4 regions of the Nocardia sp. CDC160 genome follow, and region 1 is predicted to be linked to each of the others. Evidence: riboswitches for the same ligand, from Rfam matches in the RefSeq annotation. Region 1 holds a riboswitch; each other region holds the start of a gene.
The links. A riboswitch is a leader RNA that binds a small molecule or an ion and turns the genes downstream of it on or off. The one in region 1 is predicted to bind cobalamin.
Positions count from the first base shown of each region.

Region 2: it holds a riboswitch for cobalamin, as region 1 does, so the genes downstream of both, VMT40_RS17910 (CbtB domain-containing protein) here and metE (5-methyltetrahydropteroyltriglutamate--homocysteine S-methyltransferase) in region 1, are expected to answer to the same signal.
Region 3: it holds a riboswitch for cobalamin, as region 1 does, so the genes downstream of both, VMT40_RS02355 (HoxN/HupN/NixA family nickel/cobalt transporter) here and metE (5-methyltetrahydropteroyltriglutamate--homocysteine S-methyltransferase) in region 1, are expected to answer to the same signal.
Region 4: it holds a riboswitch for cobalamin, as region 1 does, so the genes downstream of both, VMT40_RS35765 (FecCD family ABC transporter permease) here and metE (5-methyltetrahydropteroyltriglutamate--homocysteine S-methyltransferase) in region 1, are expected to answer to the same signal.

Region 1 covers NZ_JAYKYT010000002.1:729,270-733,475, forward strand. Annotated here, with positions in the region: gene metE (5-methyltetrahydropteroyltriglutamate--homocysteine S-methyltransferase) at 1-2,098, opposite strand, end outside; cobalamin riboswitch at 2,237-2,438, opposite strand; gene VMT40_RS10805 (helix-turn-helix domain-containing protein) at 2,575-3,474, opposite strand; gene VMT40_RS10810 (DUF445 domain-containing protein) at 3,561-4,206, shown strand, end outside.
Region 2 covers NZ_JAYKYT010000003.1:700,426-704,631, forward strand. Annotated here, with positions in the region: gene VMT40_RS17900 (SGNH/GDSL hydrolase family protein) at 1-764, opposite strand, end outside; gene VMT40_RS17905 (hypothetical protein) at 782-1,165, opposite strand; cobalamin riboswitch at 1,639-1,777, shown strand; gene VMT40_RS17910 (CbtB domain-containing protein) at 1,862-2,029, shown strand; gene VMT40_RS17915 (CbtA family protein) at 2,051-2,893, shown strand; gene VMT40_RS17920 (histidine phosphatase family protein) at 2,890-3,462, shown strand; gene VMT40_RS17925 (helix-turn-helix domain-containing protein) at 3,901-4,206, shown strand, end outside.
Region 3 covers NZ_JAYKYT010000001.1:559,625-563,830, forward strand. Annotated here, with positions in the region: gene VMT40_RS02340 (BTAD domain-containing putative transcriptional regulator) at 1-16, shown strand, start outside; gene VMT40_RS02345 (ABC transporter permease) at 1-782, opposite strand, end outside; gene VMT40_RS02350 (ATP-binding cassette domain-containing protein) at 779-1,723, opposite strand; cobalamin riboswitch at 1,852-2,044, shown strand; gene VMT40_RS02355 (HoxN/HupN/NixA family nickel/cobalt transporter) at 2,076-3,179, shown strand; gene VMT40_RS02360 (class I SAM-dependent methyltransferase) at 3,122-3,961, opposite strand; gene VMT40_RS02365 (hypothetical protein) at 3,979-4,206, opposite strand, start outside.
Region 4 covers NZ_JAYKYT010000009.1:9,430-13,635, forward strand. Annotated here, with positions in the region: gene VMT40_RS35745 (DUF2567 domain-containing protein) at 1-237, opposite strand, end outside; gene bsaP (biotin synthase auxiliary protein BsaP) at 237-452, opposite strand; gene bioB (biotin synthase BioB) at 575-1,612, opposite strand; gene VMT40_RS35760 (TetR/AcrR family transcriptional regulator C-terminal domain-containing protein) at 1,724-2,308, shown strand; cobalamin riboswitch at 2,310-2,446, shown strand; gene VMT40_RS35765 (FecCD family ABC transporter permease) at 2,481-3,512, shown strand; gene VMT40_RS35770 (ABC transporter substrate-binding protein) at 3,525-4,206, shown strand, end outside.

The DNA.
Region 1 (4,206 bases):
CGCGAGGCGAGTGGATGTCGTAAACGCCGGGGCCGACGCCCAGGGAGAAGCCCGCGGCATTGAGGTCGTCGAGAACCTCCATGTGGGAGCGGGCCGCTTCGAGGGACGTGACGTCGGCGTCCAACGCGGCGATCGCGTCGATGACCTCGCCGAACTCGGAATAGCAGAGGTGCGTGTGGATCTGGGTGGCGTCGGAGACCCCGGAGGTGGCGAGGCGGAAGGCCGTGATCGCCCAGACCAGGTAGGCCGCCTTCGCCTCGGCGCGCAGGGGGAGGAGTTCGCGCAGGGCGGGCTCGTCCACCTGGATAATGCGGATTCCCGCCGACTGGAGATCGAGCGTCTCGTCCCGAATTGCCAGGGCCACCTGATTGGCGGTGACGTCGAGGGGCTGGTCGTCGCGGACGAAGGACCAGGCCAGAATGGTGACCGGACCGGTGAGCATGCCCTTGACCGGCTTGTCGGTGAGGCTTTGGGCGTAGGTGATCCAGTCGACGGTCATGGGCTCGGGCCGGGTGACGTCGCCGTAGAGAATCGGCGGGCGGACGCAGCGGGTGCCGTAGGACTGGACCCAACCATTGGCGGTGGTGAGGAAGCCGGTCAGCTGTTCGGCGAAGTACTGGACCATGTCATTGCGTTCCGGCTCGCCGTGGACGAGCACATCGAGGCCCAGTTTCTCTTGCAGCGCAATGACTTCGGCGATCTCCGCGCGCATGCGGTCGCGGTACTGGTCCGGGGTGAGCGTGCCCTTGCGGAAGGCGGCGCGGTCGCGGCGGATGGCCGCGGTTTGCGGGTAGGAGCCGATGGTGGTGGTCGGCAGCGGGGGCAGGGGGAGGCGGTCGTGCTGCAGCGCACGGCGTTCCGCGGCCGGTGCGCGGCGAGTCGCGTTGGGGCTCAGCGTGTCCAACCGTGCGCGGACGGTGTCGTCGCGCAGACGGGTGTCGGTGGCGCGGGCCGCGATCGCCGCACGGGCGGTCGACAACCCGGCCGCCACGGCCTCGGTTCCCTCGTGCAGAGCGGTGGCGAGCAGACGCACCTCGGCGATCTTCTCGGCACCGAAGGCCAGCCAGGATCGCAGGCTCGGGTCGATCTCCGTTTCGGCGTCCAGCGAATACGGCACGTGCAGTAGCGAACTGGAGGTCGAGACCGCCAGTTCGCCGGTGGATCCCAGCAGGGTACCGAGCGTGGCGAGGGCACGGTCCGGGTCGGTGCGCCAGACATTGCGGCCGTCGACCACACCGGCGACGACCAGCTTTCCGGCCAAGCTGGGCACGGAGGTCACATCCTCGACGGTGGTGCCGGACCTGAAATCGAGTGCCACACCTTCGATTCCGGTGTCCACGAGAATCGGCAACGCGGGGCCGGGACGTCCGAAGTAGGTGGCGACGAGCAGCGCTGGACGGTCGGATATCGCCGAAAGCTCTTCGTACACTTCTCGCACCAGGCCGAGCTCCATATCGGAAAGGTCGGTCACCAGCACCGGCTCGTCGATCTGCACCCATGCCGCACCAGCCTCGGCCAAGCGCCGCAACAGTTCCCGATACAGCGGCAGCAATCCGCTCAACCGCCGCAGCGGATCACCCTCGGCGTCCTTGGCCAGCTTCAGGAAGGTCAGCGGCCCGATCACGACCGGCCGCGCAGCCACGCCCAGCGCCTGCGCCTCGGCCAGCTCATCGAGCAATTTCTCCGGATGCAAGGCGAATTCGGTGTCCGGCCCCAACTCCGGCACCAGGTAGTGGTAGTTGGTGTCGAACCACTTGGTCATCTCCAGCGGTTCGACGGTCGAGGTCCCCCGGGCGGCCGCGAAATACCGATCCAGCGGATCATCGATCCCCACTACCCGAGACGGCAGCGCCCCGAACATCGCTGCGGCATCCAGCATTTGGTCGTAGTACGAGAAGGTGCCCACCGGCACCGAATCAAGCCCCGCCGTGGCCGCCGCGGTCAGTTGCGCCGCACGCAGTTCCCGTCCGACGGCATGCAGGGCATCGGCGTCGATCCGCTGCGCCCAGTACGCCTCAACGGCCTGCTTCAACTCTCGCTTCGGCCCGATCCGGGGCAAGCCGAGAACCGTCGCCTTGAACGTATTCCTTTTGGTCACGGGTCATCTCCAGTGCTCCAAGTCCACTGGCCGCCGCCACAAGCGCACACGAACCCCGACCCCGGCCCCGTGTCCCCACGGCACGCCGAAGCCACCGGCCCGTCCACCCAATCCACGAGGCGCCGACCGCCGGATACGGCGTACCCGACACACTCGGCAGGTATTCGGACTCGCAGGCCCGGCCTCCCGGCCCCCTACTGACCATCGCTTCCCAGACGTACTCGCCCAGTGCTCATGACGGCGTTCGTTCCTGCATACCGCTGCGGGACAGTCCCGGATTCCCACCGGGTTCCCTCTCACCGATCCCCCTTACGAGAGAACCGATTTCGACGCCAACCGCACGACGAGATACCAACCCCGCCCTGCCTCGGCGAACCGACTGCATCCGCCAGCATATCCCCCTCCCCATAACCGCCGAGTGGCACACCCGGGAGGCGAATTCGGGCAAAACCCCTCCCGGGTGTGTCACTCGGCGATCAGGGGAGGCGGGTGGGGAGAGAATCGAGGGCGGCGCTGATGCGGCGGGAGGCGGTGGACAGTTCGGAGAGGTAATGGCGGCGCTCGGCGCGGGTGACGTCGTCGCGCAAGGGGCCGATCTGTAACTCCATGACCGCGTGGCCGCCGCTGTCGAAAACCGGTGCGCCGATGTAACTCACCGCGAGCGGGATGTCGCGGTCGAGGGTGCGTTGGTCGTAGGCGCTGCCGCCGATCGCGGCGAGTTGGGCGAGGACGCGGCCGCGGAGTTCCTTGCTCGCGGGATGGTCGGCGAGGTGGTCGGCGACCTCGGAGAGGACGCGGACATTGGGGATGCTGTCGGATTCGAGTTTCCAGACGCAGTGTCCGGTAGCCCGGAGGGTGGACAGGACCGCGCGGTATTCCGCGCGGCGCTCGGGGCCGCGGGTGCGCAGCCAATCCTCTTGGCGGGCAGTGCCCCAGTGGGCGATGATGGCCGCGCCCGCGGGGGCCAGCAGGGGGATGCGGGCGCCGGCCTCGATGCCGACGGTGTAGCGGTCGCGGGTGACGGCCAGGAATTCGAGGTGGTCGAGGGTGATGGTGGTGAGGGCCGCGCCGCAGTCGACGCGATCGGCCAGGCGCTCCAATTCCCGGTCCAGCCACGCGCGCTCGTCGTTCGCACCGGTGGCACGGCGACCCAGCGCGGCGAGTGCCGGGCCCAGCTCGTAACTGAGGTCGGGCAGTCTGCGCACCCAGCCGCGGTCGGCGAGCGCGGCCAGGATCGAGCCCGCGGTGGAGCGGTTCAGCTCCAGGCCGTCGGCGATCTCGGCCGAGGTCAGCGGGCCGGGTGCGGCGACCAGCAGTTCGATGATGGAAATGACCCGGTGCGTGGGCGGAGAGCTCTGGGTCTTGCCAGCGGGCACGCGCGTCTCCTAGCCTGAGCCGCGATACGAATAACCGTATCGCTGGATACGGATAATCGCACCGAGGAGTAGGCCGTGGCAACCATGTGGATACAGGGGCCGAACCGGTCGTGATCGCGGATTTCGCCGACCACTGGCTGCTCTACTGTTCCATTCCCGTCGTCGCCGCACTCATCGGCTGGATCACCAAGATCGTCGCGGTGCGGATGCTCATGTACCCGCTCGAATTCAAGGGCATCCCACCGTGGTTGGGCTGGCAGGGCGTTATCCCCCGCTCCGCGCCGCGCATGGCGACCATCGCGGTGGATCTCATGTTCGGCAAGCTCATCGATCCGCAGGACATCATCGCCCGCATCGATATCGCCGAATTGACCACGCGCCTGCGCGAACCCCTCGATGCCGGAGTCGATCACATGGTGCGCGCCATGATGCTGAAGCATCAGCCGCGGCTCTGGGTGAACATGCCCGAGGCCGCGCAGCGCGCCATTATCGAACGGGCGCAACGGGATCTGCCGCAGCTCATCGAGGACATCGTCTACGACCTGCGCACCAATCTCGATCAGGTGATGGACCTGCGCGGCATGGCCATCAGCGCGCTGGTGGACGACAAGTCGCTGCTGGTGGAGATGGTGCGCCGGGTGGGGCGCAATGAGCTGCGCTTCATCGTGCGGTCCGGTCTGATTTTCGGCACGGTGCTCGGCGTCGTCCAGATGCTGACCTGGGCGCTCACCC
Region 2 (4,206 bases), on a different contig from region 1:
AGGGCTCGAGCGTCGAGGAACTCGATACCCAGCAGCTGGGCGGCCTCCCGCTGCGCCGCGTCGATCCGGTCGAGGTATTCGACCACCGCGCGTCCACGCGGATTGATGAACGGCGCGACCCCGAGAATGCTGAGGCAGACCGTGCTACTGCCCGGCACGAAAAGCTCCGGGTACCCGACGAATACGATGCGCGCGTTGGGTGCGTAGTACTTGATGTAGGTGACGGCATTGCTCATGCGCTTGGCCATCGCCGCACCGGAGACCCCGGTGTAATCAGGTATCCGGTGCTGTTCGATCGCCTCGGGATCACAGCCCAGGACGAGGTTGAAAACACAGGACTGCAAGGAATTCCACAGGGTCTGATCCGACGCGCCCCACTTGTCGTTCATCCCGAACTGGATGGTCACCAGCTTGGTGTCCGGCCCGAACGCGCCCTCCTTGTCCGCCCGCTGCGCCTGCTGGGCCAGCGTCCACCCGGGCCCGCTGTCGATCGACGCGCCCGGACACGACGGGTCGTCGACCCGATCGGTCCCGTACACGCCCATCAGCTGGCTCAGCTGCACCGGCCAGGCCGTGCGCCCGTGCAGATTGCAGTCGTCGCGGCCGGTGAAGTGGTCCCACTCGTTCGCGGAGAACGAATCACCCAGCACCACAAGGTCTTTACCCGCGGGAGCCGGATCGGCACCCGCGCCGCCCGCCGCGGTCAGCGATGCCGCGAGCGCTACGACGGTGGCGCACACCCACCGCCCGCCATTGCCCAACACCTACTCGTCCAGTTCGCTCAGTACCCGGCGCGCGGCTCGAATCCCGGAGCGTCCAGGGTCGGGGGCGCGGGCTTCTCGGCCTGCTGGGTCTGCGGCGCGGGCTTGGGGGCGGGCTGCGGGGCCTGCGCCGGTTCCGGCGCGACCGGTTGCGGCGCTGCGGGTTCGGTGGCGGCGGGCTGGGGCGCGGGCGCTTCGGTGGTCGGAGCCGGGGCCGCGGTCGTGGTCGGGGCGGGCGCGGAGCTCACGGCCTGCGAGGTCGCGACGGTGCTGCTGGTCCCGCCCTGGGACCCGTCCGATGCTTTGTCACTGCCGCATCCGGTAGCCCCCGCGAGCACCAATGCCCCGCCGATCACAGCCGCCGCGGCGCGCGCAGCGAAAACCCCCGGTGTAGCAGACTTCATGTGTACCTCTAATCCCAGAACTGAAGTGTCAGATGTTCACTTCAGCGGGGAGTGTATTCAACCCATCCGGCCCGCCCACCCCGATTCGGAAAACTGCCCCAAATCTCCAGGGCAGACGGGCGAATAACAGCTGGTCAGAGCCGCTTCCGGACGATAGAACAGGTTTCAACCAAAGATCGATCCGGACCCATTCCGGTCCATCGACAGCTCGGCGCGAGCCCCACGAGCCACGAGCGCGAGCGCCCTCACCGAGAGGCACGGGACCCCCGCGGACGACAGGGTGCCAGCCCCAGCTAGCGCGGCAGGGAGAAGCTCCCACAGGCAGCGGGTCCGAGCCACAGGCGAAGCGAGCGAGCCGCCGCGGGCAACAGGTCCGTGTCGCGGGGCAACAGGTCCGTGCCCCCTCGGGCGATGAGAGCGAGCTCCGGCGGGCGATGGGAGCGGAGCTGTGGGTTCCATAGTGTGGGCGGGTGTTTGACCTGTTCGTTCGGGGTCTCGTATCGTCATCTGATCGGCGATTCGTGGAATCCGGTGGAAATCCGGGACGGTCGCGCCACTGTGAGCACTCCGCGCGGGTGTGAGTCAGACCCCGGCCGCCGAGGTAAATATCGGCCGAGGGGCGCGTAACCCCCTCCCACCCTAGGAGTTCCCGTGGCGACGTCCTACGCTCCCCGTTCCGGCCTCGGTGCCGTCTCCATTTCCATCCCCACCCCGGTGTGGTTGATCGGCACCACACTCTTGGCGCTGCTGGCGATCTACTTCATCGGTATCGACCAGGGCGCGGTGTCGATCTTCGGCAACGACATGCACGTGCACGAATTCGTCCACGACGGACGGCACTTCCTCGGTTTCCCCTGCCACTAGCCAAGGGATCGAGTCACCACAATGGAAAAGCGGATCATCGGCCGAGGCGTCCTGCTGGGCGCGCTCGGTGGATTGCTGGCGTTCGTCTTCGCACGGATCATGGCCGAGCCCATCATCAACCGGGCCATCGACTACGAGTCTGGGCGCGACGACGCGCAGATGGCTTTGGACAAGGCCGCCGGAAAACCCATGGGCGACATGGGTCCGGACCTCTTCACCCGCTCCCAGCAGCAGAACTTCGGTCTGCCCTTCGGCATGATCGTGTTCGGTGCCGCGATGGGCGCGCTCTTCGCGGTCGTCTACTTCCTGGCGTTGCGCCGGGTCGGGAAGATCACCGCACGGAATCTGGCGCTGCTCGTGTCGGGCGGCATGTTCCTGACCCTGTACGCGGTGCCGTTCCTGAAGTACCCGGCCAACCCGCCCTCCATCGGGCATCCGGAGACCATCAAGGAACGCACCGGACTGTTCGTGGCCATGATCGTGATCAGCGCCGCCGTCCTGCTGGCCGCCATCTGGGTGGGGCGCAAACTGGCCGCGCGCCTGGGCAATTGGACTGCGACCATCGCCGGGGCGGCCTCGTTCACCGTAGTCATGGCGATCGTCATGCTGATCCTGCCCTCGCTGGGGCACCTGTCGGCCAATAAGGAATACGGCGACTTCGCCACCGAGACGCCACAGCCGCTGAAGGATCCCTCGGGCACCATCGTCTACCCGGGCTTCCCGGCCGACGACCTGTACCACTTCCGGTTGTACTCCTTTGCCGCCCAACTGATCCTGTGGGTCGTCATCGGTGTCGGCTTCGCCTGGCTGGCCCCGCGCTTGCTCGGCGAGCGTGCCGACCGGACCACTCCCGCGGCGGCATGAGCGCGGTCACCCGGCTCACGCTGATCACGCACGCGATCACCGACGCGGTACAGGCCGCCCGCTTCCCCGCCGACGAACCGCTCAACCCATTGGGTGAGCGGTCCGCGGCGAAGGCGGGCGGCCTGCCCGGCCTGGAACCCGGCCAGGTCCTGTGCGCACCGGAGCTCCGCACTGCGCAGACCGCGAAGGCATTGGGCCTCACCGGAACCCCGGAACCCGCACTGCGCGACCTGGATTGCGGCACGTGGTCGGGCAAGTCCATGGATGAGCTGGCCCCGGAGCAGCTGATGGGCTGGCTCACCGACCCCGCACACCGCTCCCACGGCGGCGAGTCCCTCACCGACCTCCTCACCCGCGTACGTACGTGGCTCGACACCGTGGCCGGAACCGGCGACCGCATCATCGCCATCACCCACCCCGGCGTGGTCCGCGCGGCAGTCCTTTGCACCCTGAACTCCCCCGCAGAGTCCTTCTGGCGCATAGACATCCCGCCGCTGACCGCCACCACCCTGCACCACCGCTCCCCCGCCTGGACGCTCCGCACCACGGCCCACCCCCTCGCACCTTGACCCTCACCCCCGCTCGGTCCACAGATTCCACCCCGAGGACGCGGCCCGCCGCTTCGCCAACAATTCCAAATACGGCACCAACCCCGCGAAATACCGCCGCGCCTCACACTCCTTCCCACACTCCCGATGGGAATCCAACCCCCGCTTGGCAACTTCCAAATTCTGGACCGGATAGTCTGGAACCTCATGTGAAATAGGCTGTCCCACAGTTCATCTCCATTGACTCGTCGCGAACCGAAACGAAAAGGCCGAATGCCGCTGGCCTGCCACGAGTACACTCTGGATAAGCGGATGGCGGAACCTTGAAATGCCCGAATCCGCTTGCGGGATGGGGTTATTCCATTACAGAGGCCCCCGTGGCGAAGTCCACCGCGGTGGGGTCTTCCATATTTCGGAGCGTCCGATAGTGAGGCTAACGAGATGACAAGCGGATCGACCATGGGGCGCAGGGCATTAGGCCGGGAATTGCGGCGACTGCGCGAGGCGAAGAATATGCGACAGTCCGAGGGTGGGCGCGTGATCGGGGTGTCGCCGCAAACCATCGGGCGCATGGAGGACGGGCTGCCGACGAAGGTGTCGGACTTGTACATCAACGCCCTGTGCGACGCGTACGACGCCACAACCGACGAGCGCCAGGTACTGCTCGACTTGGCGCTCGAGGTACGAACGACGCAAAAGCAGGGCGGCGGATGGTGGCGCGCCTACGCCGACGACGTCCGCGAAGGCTTCGATTACTACCTCGGC
Region 3 (4,206 bases), on a different contig from region 1:
CACGCTCGCTTGTTGAACGTGGCCCGCGACCACACGTATCCGACAATGGCGAACCCGGCGCACCAGGCCAGCGCGGCGGCGGTGTAGCCGCCCGACGGGTGTCCGGTGAGAAACCCGCGCAGGGATTCGATGATCGGGGTGAAGGGCTGGTACTGCGCGAACTGCTTGACACCCGCGCCCATCTTGTCGGCGGGCACGATCGCGCTGCTCAGGAAGGGCAGCATGATCAGCGGCACCACGGACATGCCCGCGGATTCCGGGGTCTTGGCCGCCATGCCCAGCGCCACGACCAGCCAGGAGGCTGCGAACGAGGTCGCGAGCACGATGCCGATCGCACCGAGCCATTCACCGGCGCTCGCCGGGGACCGGAAGCCCAGGGCGAAGGCCACACCGAGCACGGCCGCCAGGGCGATCACATTGGTGAGGATGGTGGCCGCCACGTGGCCGGTCAGCACCGCGCCCCGCGACACGTCCATGACCTTGAACCGGTTGATGACGCCCTTGGCCATGTCCGAGCTCACCGAGACCGCGGTGCCGGAGAGCCCGTAATTGATGGCCAGCAGCAGCATGCCGGGAGTCGCGTAGTCGATGTAGTGCCCGCCGACATTGAAGGCGCTGCCGAAAACGTAGACGAAGATCAGCAGCATCATCACCGGCATGAGCGCGGCATTGAAGACCGTGACCGGGTTGCGGACGATGTGTTTGAAGTTGCGGCGCAGCATGATCGACGAATCGCCGATCGCGGCGGCCAGGGGGCTGGGGGTGATGGTCGCGGTGCTCATTGTGCTTCGGCCTCCGTGGTGGCGTGCCCGGTCAGGGCGAGGAAAACGTCATCGAGATCAGGGGTATGGATGGAGACCTCATCGGCCTCGAGGGAGTGGTCGGCGAGCCGATCCAGCAGCGCGCGCAGGGGTTTCGTGCCGCCATTGCCCGGCACCTGCAGGGTCAGTGCGTCGTGGTCGGGGGTGGCGACGGGCAGCACCCGCAGCGCCGCTTCGAAAGTCGCGCGGTCGCCGAACCGGAGCTGGATGTAGCTGCCGGGCACCTGCCGCTTGAGGTCGTCGGGGGTGCCCTGGGCGACGATGCGTCCGCCGTCGAGCACCGCGATCTGGTCGGCGAGCTGGTCCGCCTCCTCGAGGTACTGGGTGGTGAGGAAGATGGTCACGCCGTCGGCGACCAGTTCTCGCACTATGTCCCACAGGGCGCGGCGGCTGCGCGGATCCAGGCCGGTGGTCGGCTCGTCCAGGAAGACGATTTGCGGCCGGGTGACCAGGGTCATCGCCAGGTCCAGCTTGCGGCGCATACCGCCGGAGTAGGTGGAGGCCTGCTTGCGCGCCGACTCGGTCAGTGCGAAGCGCTCCAGCAGCGAATCGACCACCTGCTTGCGGTCATTGCCGCGCAGCCGGTGCAGATCGGCCATCAGCTGGAGGTTCTCCTCGCCGGTGAGCAGATCGTCGACGGCCGCGAACTGACCGGTGACCCCGATCGACGCGCGGACCGCCTTGGTCTGCGTGGCGATGTCGTAGCCCGCGACCCGCGCCGTCCCGCCGTCGGCAGTGAGCAGCGTGGTCAGGACATTGACCGTGGTGGTCTTGCCCGCGCCGTTGGGACCGAGCAGCGAGAAGATGGTGCCCGCACCGATGGTCAGATCGATGCCGTCGAGGATCGTCTTGTCCCCGTATGCCTTGCGCAACCCGGAGGCCGCGATTGCTGTGCTGTTCATGGCGACAACATTCGCCGGGCCGCCTGATACGGACCTGACACCGACCTGACATGCCCGCTGATACCCGATTTTCCCTGCTCAGACCTGTCTTTTGCGGGCCGGGCTTGCCGCCGTGCTCACCTGCCGCCTAGCGTGAGGGCCGCCGTGGTGCTCGGGAAACCGGTGGGAAACCGGTGCGGCCCTCGCCACTGTGATCGGTTAGTCGGTGCGTCGTCCGGTCCGCTCGCGCGGGCCGGGGTCACGGAATCTCGGTTCCGGAAGACCAGACACGCCGGTGTTCGACCCGTCAGCCAGGAGACCGGCCACGGCACCAACGAACCCCGTCCACGAGGTGCTGGAGAGGCCGCCCTAGATGTCCCTGCCCGAAAACCCGGTCCCGAGAACGCTTCCCGCCCTGCGTTGGGAGCGCCGCGACTGGCTCCGCACCGGCGGACTGCTCGCCGTCATCGCCGTGATGCACATAGTGGCGTTCGGCATTCTGTTCGCGCTGGTGCTGCCCCAGCACTACACCGTCGGCACCCAGGTGTTCGGGGTCGGGCTGGGTGTCACCGCCTACACCCTGGGCATGCGGCACGCCTTCGACGCCGACCACATCGCCGCCATCGACAACACCACCCGCAAGCTCATGGCCGACGGCAAACGCCCGGTGTCCGTGGGCTTCTGGTTCGCGCTCGGCCATTCCACCGTGGTGGTGCTGCTGGCCGCCGGGATCGCGGCCGGGGCCCGGGTGGCCACCACGCTGGTCGACGACGACTCCAGTGCGCGAAAGGATCTGGGCCTGGTCGCCACGCTCAGTTCCGGCACCTTCCTGTATCTGATCGCCGCGCTGAATCTGGTGGCACTGGCCGGAATCTGGCGGGTGTTCAAGGCCATGCGGGCCGGACAGTTCGACGAGCACGAGCTCGAACGGCACCTGGACAATCGCGGTTTCATCAATCGGATCCTGGGACGGTTGACCCGCTCCATCACGCGACCCGGGCAGATGTATCCGATCGGCCTGCTGTTCGGCATCGGCTTCGACACCGCCACCGAGGTGACGCTCATGGTGATGGCCGGGTCCGGCGCGGCCGCGGGCCTGCCCTGGTACGCCATCGTCTGCCTGCCGCTGCTGTTCGCCTCGGGCATGAGCCTGTTCGACACCCTCGACGGCACCTTCATGAATTTCGCCTACCACTGGGCGTTCTCGAACCCGGTGCGCAAGGTGTACTACAACCTGACCATCACCGGGCTCTCCATCGCGGTGGCCTTCCTGATCGGCACCATCGAATTGGTCGGCATCGTCCACGACAAGCTCGATCTCACCGATCCGATCACCGCCTGGATCGCCGGAATCGACCTGAACAATGTGGGATTCGTGATCGTCGGCCTGTTCGTGGCGGTGTGGGCGATCGCGCTGGCCTACTGGCGGCTGGCGAAGGTCGAGTCGCGCTGGTCCTTGACGGCCGAAAGGCCGTAGAGCACAGGGATGATCGGGGCGGTCTCGGGCAGCCGCCACCAGCCGTTGTCGGTGCGGACCATACCCGGCCAGCGCGGCCACGGGAGCGTCTCGGTCTCGGTGAGGCCGGTGATGCGCAGGCCCGCGGCCAGCAGGGCATTGATCACCTCGCCCAGGCCGTGCCGCCATTCGTAGGCGGTGGTGTCGGTGGTGAGGTCCGGGCCGTCGGTGTAGGTGTGGACGCTGTCGCGGCGCTGGGCACCCCGGCCTTCGAGGTAATCGTCGTGCAGCACAAGGCGATTCGGGTCCTCGCCCGGCGCCGGGGTGGGGCCGAGGGCGTGCAGCAGTGGATGGAATTCGACCAGGTAGAACAGCCCGCCGGGCCGCAGGAGATCGGCGATCACGCGGGCCCAGCGGTCCAGGTCCGGCAGGTAGCAGAGCGCGCCCTTGCCGGTGTAGACGATGTCGAAGCCCCTGCCGGTCAAGGACTCTCGCGCGTCGTAGACGTCCGCGCACACGTATTCGACGGTGTCCCCGGCCAATTCGCGGGCATGCCGCACCGACTCCGGCGAGAAGTCGAGACCGACCGTACGGGCCCCGCGCCGCGCGAATTCGATTGTCTCCGTGCCGAGATGGCATTGCAGGTGCAGCACATCGCGATCGCGCACCTCGCCGAGGGCATCCCATTCGAACGGCGCGAACCAATAGCCCGAATCATGGTCCCGATAGAAACTGCTGGCGGCGTGAATGCCCGCGCGGGCATCCCAATTGCGACGGTTCACCGACAGGGGATCGATGCTCACGCCGCCATGCTAGGTCGTCAGAACAGGGACTGGGCGTCGGCCGCGATGAAGAAGCCGTGACCGTCCACCGAGCAGCGCACCCCACTCTGCATGGATTCGCAGATCACCCCGCGCACACCGATGGTCTGACCGTATTCGAGGACCTTGCCGCCACCCTCGTGATTGCCCGGCGCGGTCGAGCCGTCGGTGGGCGGGCCGACGTAGACACCCTGGTTGAGGCAGACGAATTCGGCGGTCCCCTCCCG
Region 4 (4,206 bases), on a different contig from region 1:
GATGAGCACGAAGATCGCCAGGGCGTCGAACCGGTGCATGCTCTCGCCGGTCAGGGCCGTCCCCCGGTCCGGCTCCACCACCAGCAGCTGCTCGGCGGGTGCGAGGAAGGCCCAGACCACCCCGGCCAGCGCGCTCACCGCGGCCAGCGCGGCGAACACCACCGCCGCCGCGCGCACTTCCCGCATCACGACATCGACGCGTAGTCCGCCCGGCTCGGCGGTGAGTGTGGTTGCCACTAGCGGCGTTCCAGGCTCGAGGACTCCAGCACGCCGTGCCGGGAGCACTTGGCCCACCAGCCGTCGGGGCTGACCTGCACGATCATCCGGCGACCGCACTGCTCACAGAAACGCGGCGGCTCCAAACCCAGTGCGGCCGCGGCCGGTACGGGATCTTCCAGACCCGGCACGATCCGCTTGCCCGTGAACGGGTTGTAGCGCTCCTCGATCTCCACGACCACCTCGAAAGATCCTTCGTGTCCGAAACTCGACCGTTTGGGGGACAGCGGGGGTTTGCGACCCCCACATCCCTACAGTAAGCGCGGGTCCGCCGCCGCGGCCCCGGACCCCCAGTTTTTCAGAGGGTTTCGTTGAGCGCCTTGATCGGCATCTTGAGCTCGCCCAGCAGATCCAGGTCCGCTTCGGCGGGACGGCCCAGGGTGGTCAGGTAGTTGCCGACGATGACCGCGTTGATGCCGCCGAGGATGCCCTGCTTGGCGCCCAGGTCGCCGAGGGTGATCTCGCGCCCGCCCGCGAAACGCAGGATGGTGCGCGGCAGCGCGAGACGGAAGGCGGCGACGGCGCGCAGGGCGTCGGCGGCCGGGAGCACCTCGAGGTCGCCGAACGGGGTGCCCGGGCGCGGGTTGAGGAAGTTCAGCGGCACCTCGTCGGGCTCGAGCAGGGCCAGGTCGGCGGCGAATTCGGCGCGCTGCTCCAGGCTTTCGCCCATGCCGAGGATGCCGCCGCAGCACACCTCCATGCCCGCCTCGCGGACCATGCGCAGGGTCTCCCAGCGCTCGTCGTAGGTGTGGGTGGTGACCACGTTCGGGAAGTACGAGCGGGCGGTCTCGAGATTGTGGTTGTAGCGGTGCACGCCCATGGCGGCCAGCTGATCGACCTGCTCCTGGTTGAGCATGCCCAGCGAGCAGGCGACCTGGATGTCGACCTCGTTGCGGATGGCCTCCACGCCCGCGGCGACCTGCGCCATGAGCCGCTCGTCGGGTCCGCGCACGGCGGCCACGATGCAGAATTCGGTCGCGCCGGTCTTGGCGGTCTGCTTGGCGGCCTCGACCAGGGACGGGATGTCGAGCCAGGCCGCGCGCACCGGCGACTGGAAAAGGCCGGACTGCGAACAGAAGTGGCAGTCCTCCGGGCAGCCGCCGGTCTTGAGCGAGATGATGCCCTCGACCTCGACCTCCGGGCCGCACCACTTCATGCGGACCTCGTGCGCCAGACCGAGCAGCTCCTCGAGCCGGTCGTCGCCGAGCCGCAGGACCTCGAGGGTCTGGTCCCGATCCAGGCCCACGCCGCGCTCGAGCACCTGCTCGCGGGCGATGGCGAGAATGTCATCGCCTGCAGTGCTACCGGCTTCGGTGGTGACGGCTGCCTGAGTCATATCCGCGCGAATCCCTTCGTCCGGCCGGTGTGGCCGAGCAACTTGAACGGTGTTCAGGGTAGGCTAGCAGTCCGGAACGTGAGCCGGAACACGAGAGGGTCGGGTTTTTCAGTGCAACTCCATCGCACGGACGTGGTCGACGGCGCGATCGCCATTCTCGACCAGTACGGATTGGCGGATCTCACCATGCGCCGCCTGGCCACCTCGCTGCACGTCCAGCCGGGCGCGCTGTACTGGCACTTCCCCAACAAACAGGCCCTGCTCGGCGCGGTCGCCGACCGCATTCTCGCGCCCATGGACGAGCCGGTCGCCGCGGACGAGTGGTCCAAGCAGATGACCGAATTGGCGCACCGGCTGCGCGAATGCCTGCTGGCCTACCGCGACGGGGCCGAATTGGTCTCGGCCACCTACGCGTCCCGGCTCACCACCAGCAAGGGCCGGGAACGCCTGGCCAGCGCGGCAATTCGCGCGGGCATGACGCGCGAGGAAGCCGACCTGGCCGCCTACACGCTGCTCTACTACGTCCTCGGCCAGACCGTCGACGAACAGTCGCGCATTCAAATGGACTCGGTAGGCGCTCTCGCCGAGGAACATTCACCGCTCTACGACACCACCGACGCGACCGCCCGCTTCGACTTCGGCCTGCAGTTGTTCGTCAGCGGCGTCCGCCACCTGCTGGGCAGCCGCATTCGCTGAGAAATAGTTCCGGACGGTAGAGTCCGTCCGGTCATCGTCGGTGGGTGCGGGAATCCGGTGCAATTCCGGAACGGTCGCGCCACTGTGAGCACGGGTCCGCCCGTGCGAGTCAGACCTCCCCCGCCGCGCAGCACTCTCGAGAGGCCGCGATTTGCCTGGAGGAGCTTCGTCGATGAGGCGTGCGCGCCCGTCGATAGCCCTGCCCGTCATGGGGATATTGCTGGTTGTCGCCATCGTGGTGGCGACCGGATTCGGGGCCGAGAACATTCCGCTCGGCGAGGTGGTCGGTGTACTCCGGAGCCGACTCGGTGGACAGCCTTCCGCGAATCTCGGGCTGGACACCATCGTGTGGCAATTGCGGGTGCCGCGAACGATTCTCGCGGCGGTCGTCGGGGCTGGGCTCGCGGTGGCGGGGGTGGCCATGCAGACGCTGGTGCGCAATGCGCTTGCCGATCCCTATCTACTGGGCGTCTCTTCAGGAGCGGGTGTCGGGGCGGCGGCCGTCATTACTTCGGGACTGTTCGCGGGTGCTGGACTGTGGGCGCTTTCGGCGGGCGCGTTGGCCGGTGCGCTGGCGGCGGCCGCGGCGGTCTTTCTGATCGCCATGGCCCAAGGTGGGCTCGACCCACTGCGTTTGGTGCTCACCGGCACCGTGCTGGGCTCCGCCTTCTCCGCCTTCAGCAGCTTTCTGATCTTCCGCAGCAGTGATCCGTCGGCGGCGCAGTCGGTGTTGTTCTGGCTGCTGGGCAGTTTGGCGGGCGCGGACTGGACCCGAATCCTGTTGCCCGCGTGTGTGGTCGCCGCCGCGTTGGTCGCACTGCTGCTGGCGGCGAATTCGCTCGACGCGCTGAACCTGGGTGCGGACACGGCCACCTCGATCGGAGTTTCCGTGCGGGAGCTGCGGATCGCGCTGTTCGTGCTGCTGGCGGTGTTGGTCGGGGTCCTGGTCGCGGTGTCGGGTGGGATCGGCTTCGTCGGCCTGGTGATCCCCCACGCCGCCCGCCTGCTGGTGGGTCCCCGCCATCGGGTGCTGCTCCCGGCCAGCGCCCTGTGTGGAGCGCTGTTCCTGGTGGTCGCCGACGCCGCCACCCGAATTCTGGTTCGCCCCACCGAAATCCCGGTGGGTGTCCTCACCGGCCTCATCGGAGCCCCCGCGTTCCTGCTCCTATTGGGCCGCCGCAGCTACCGGTTCGGTGCCGCATGACGAAAGGCAGTCGTGAAGAAGGTTTCGAAGCTCCCGGCACGTCCGGTCCTGGCGCTGGTCGCCGCCGCGGTGGCGCTGGCGGGGTGCGCGTCGCCGCACGCAGCCTCGGGGAACCTGTCAGTGCGCAATTGCGGTGTGGAGCAGAGGTTTCCGTCGCCCGCGCAACGGATGTTCGTCAATGACGGGAACCTGATCTCCATGGTGTTGGCGCTGGGAGCGCAAGACCGGACCGTGGCGGTGTCGAGCCTGAAGCGTGATGCGGACACGCTGCGCAAGCATTACGGGGATGCCGTGGACAAGCTGAATTCTGTTGCGCCGGATTACCCTTCGCGAGAGACGGTGCTGGCGCAACGGCCGGATGTCATGGTGGCGGGCTGGAACTACGGCTACTCGGAGTCCGCGAATCTGACCCCGGATTCGCTGCGAACCGCCGGGGTCGCCCCGTACATCCTGACCGAGAGCTGCCGCCGCCCCGACGGTGAACGCGGCGTGGTGGACCCGTGGACGGCCCTGCGCACGGATCTCACCGCGCTGGGCGCGATCACCGGCCGCACGGATCGGGCCACGGAGGTGACGAGCGATCTCGACCGCCGCCTCTCCGCCCTGCAATCCGCCCCTCGGCCCGAGCAGCCCCCCACCGTCTTCGTTTTCGACAGCGCCTCCGACACCGTCATGTCCAGCGGCGAATTCGGTG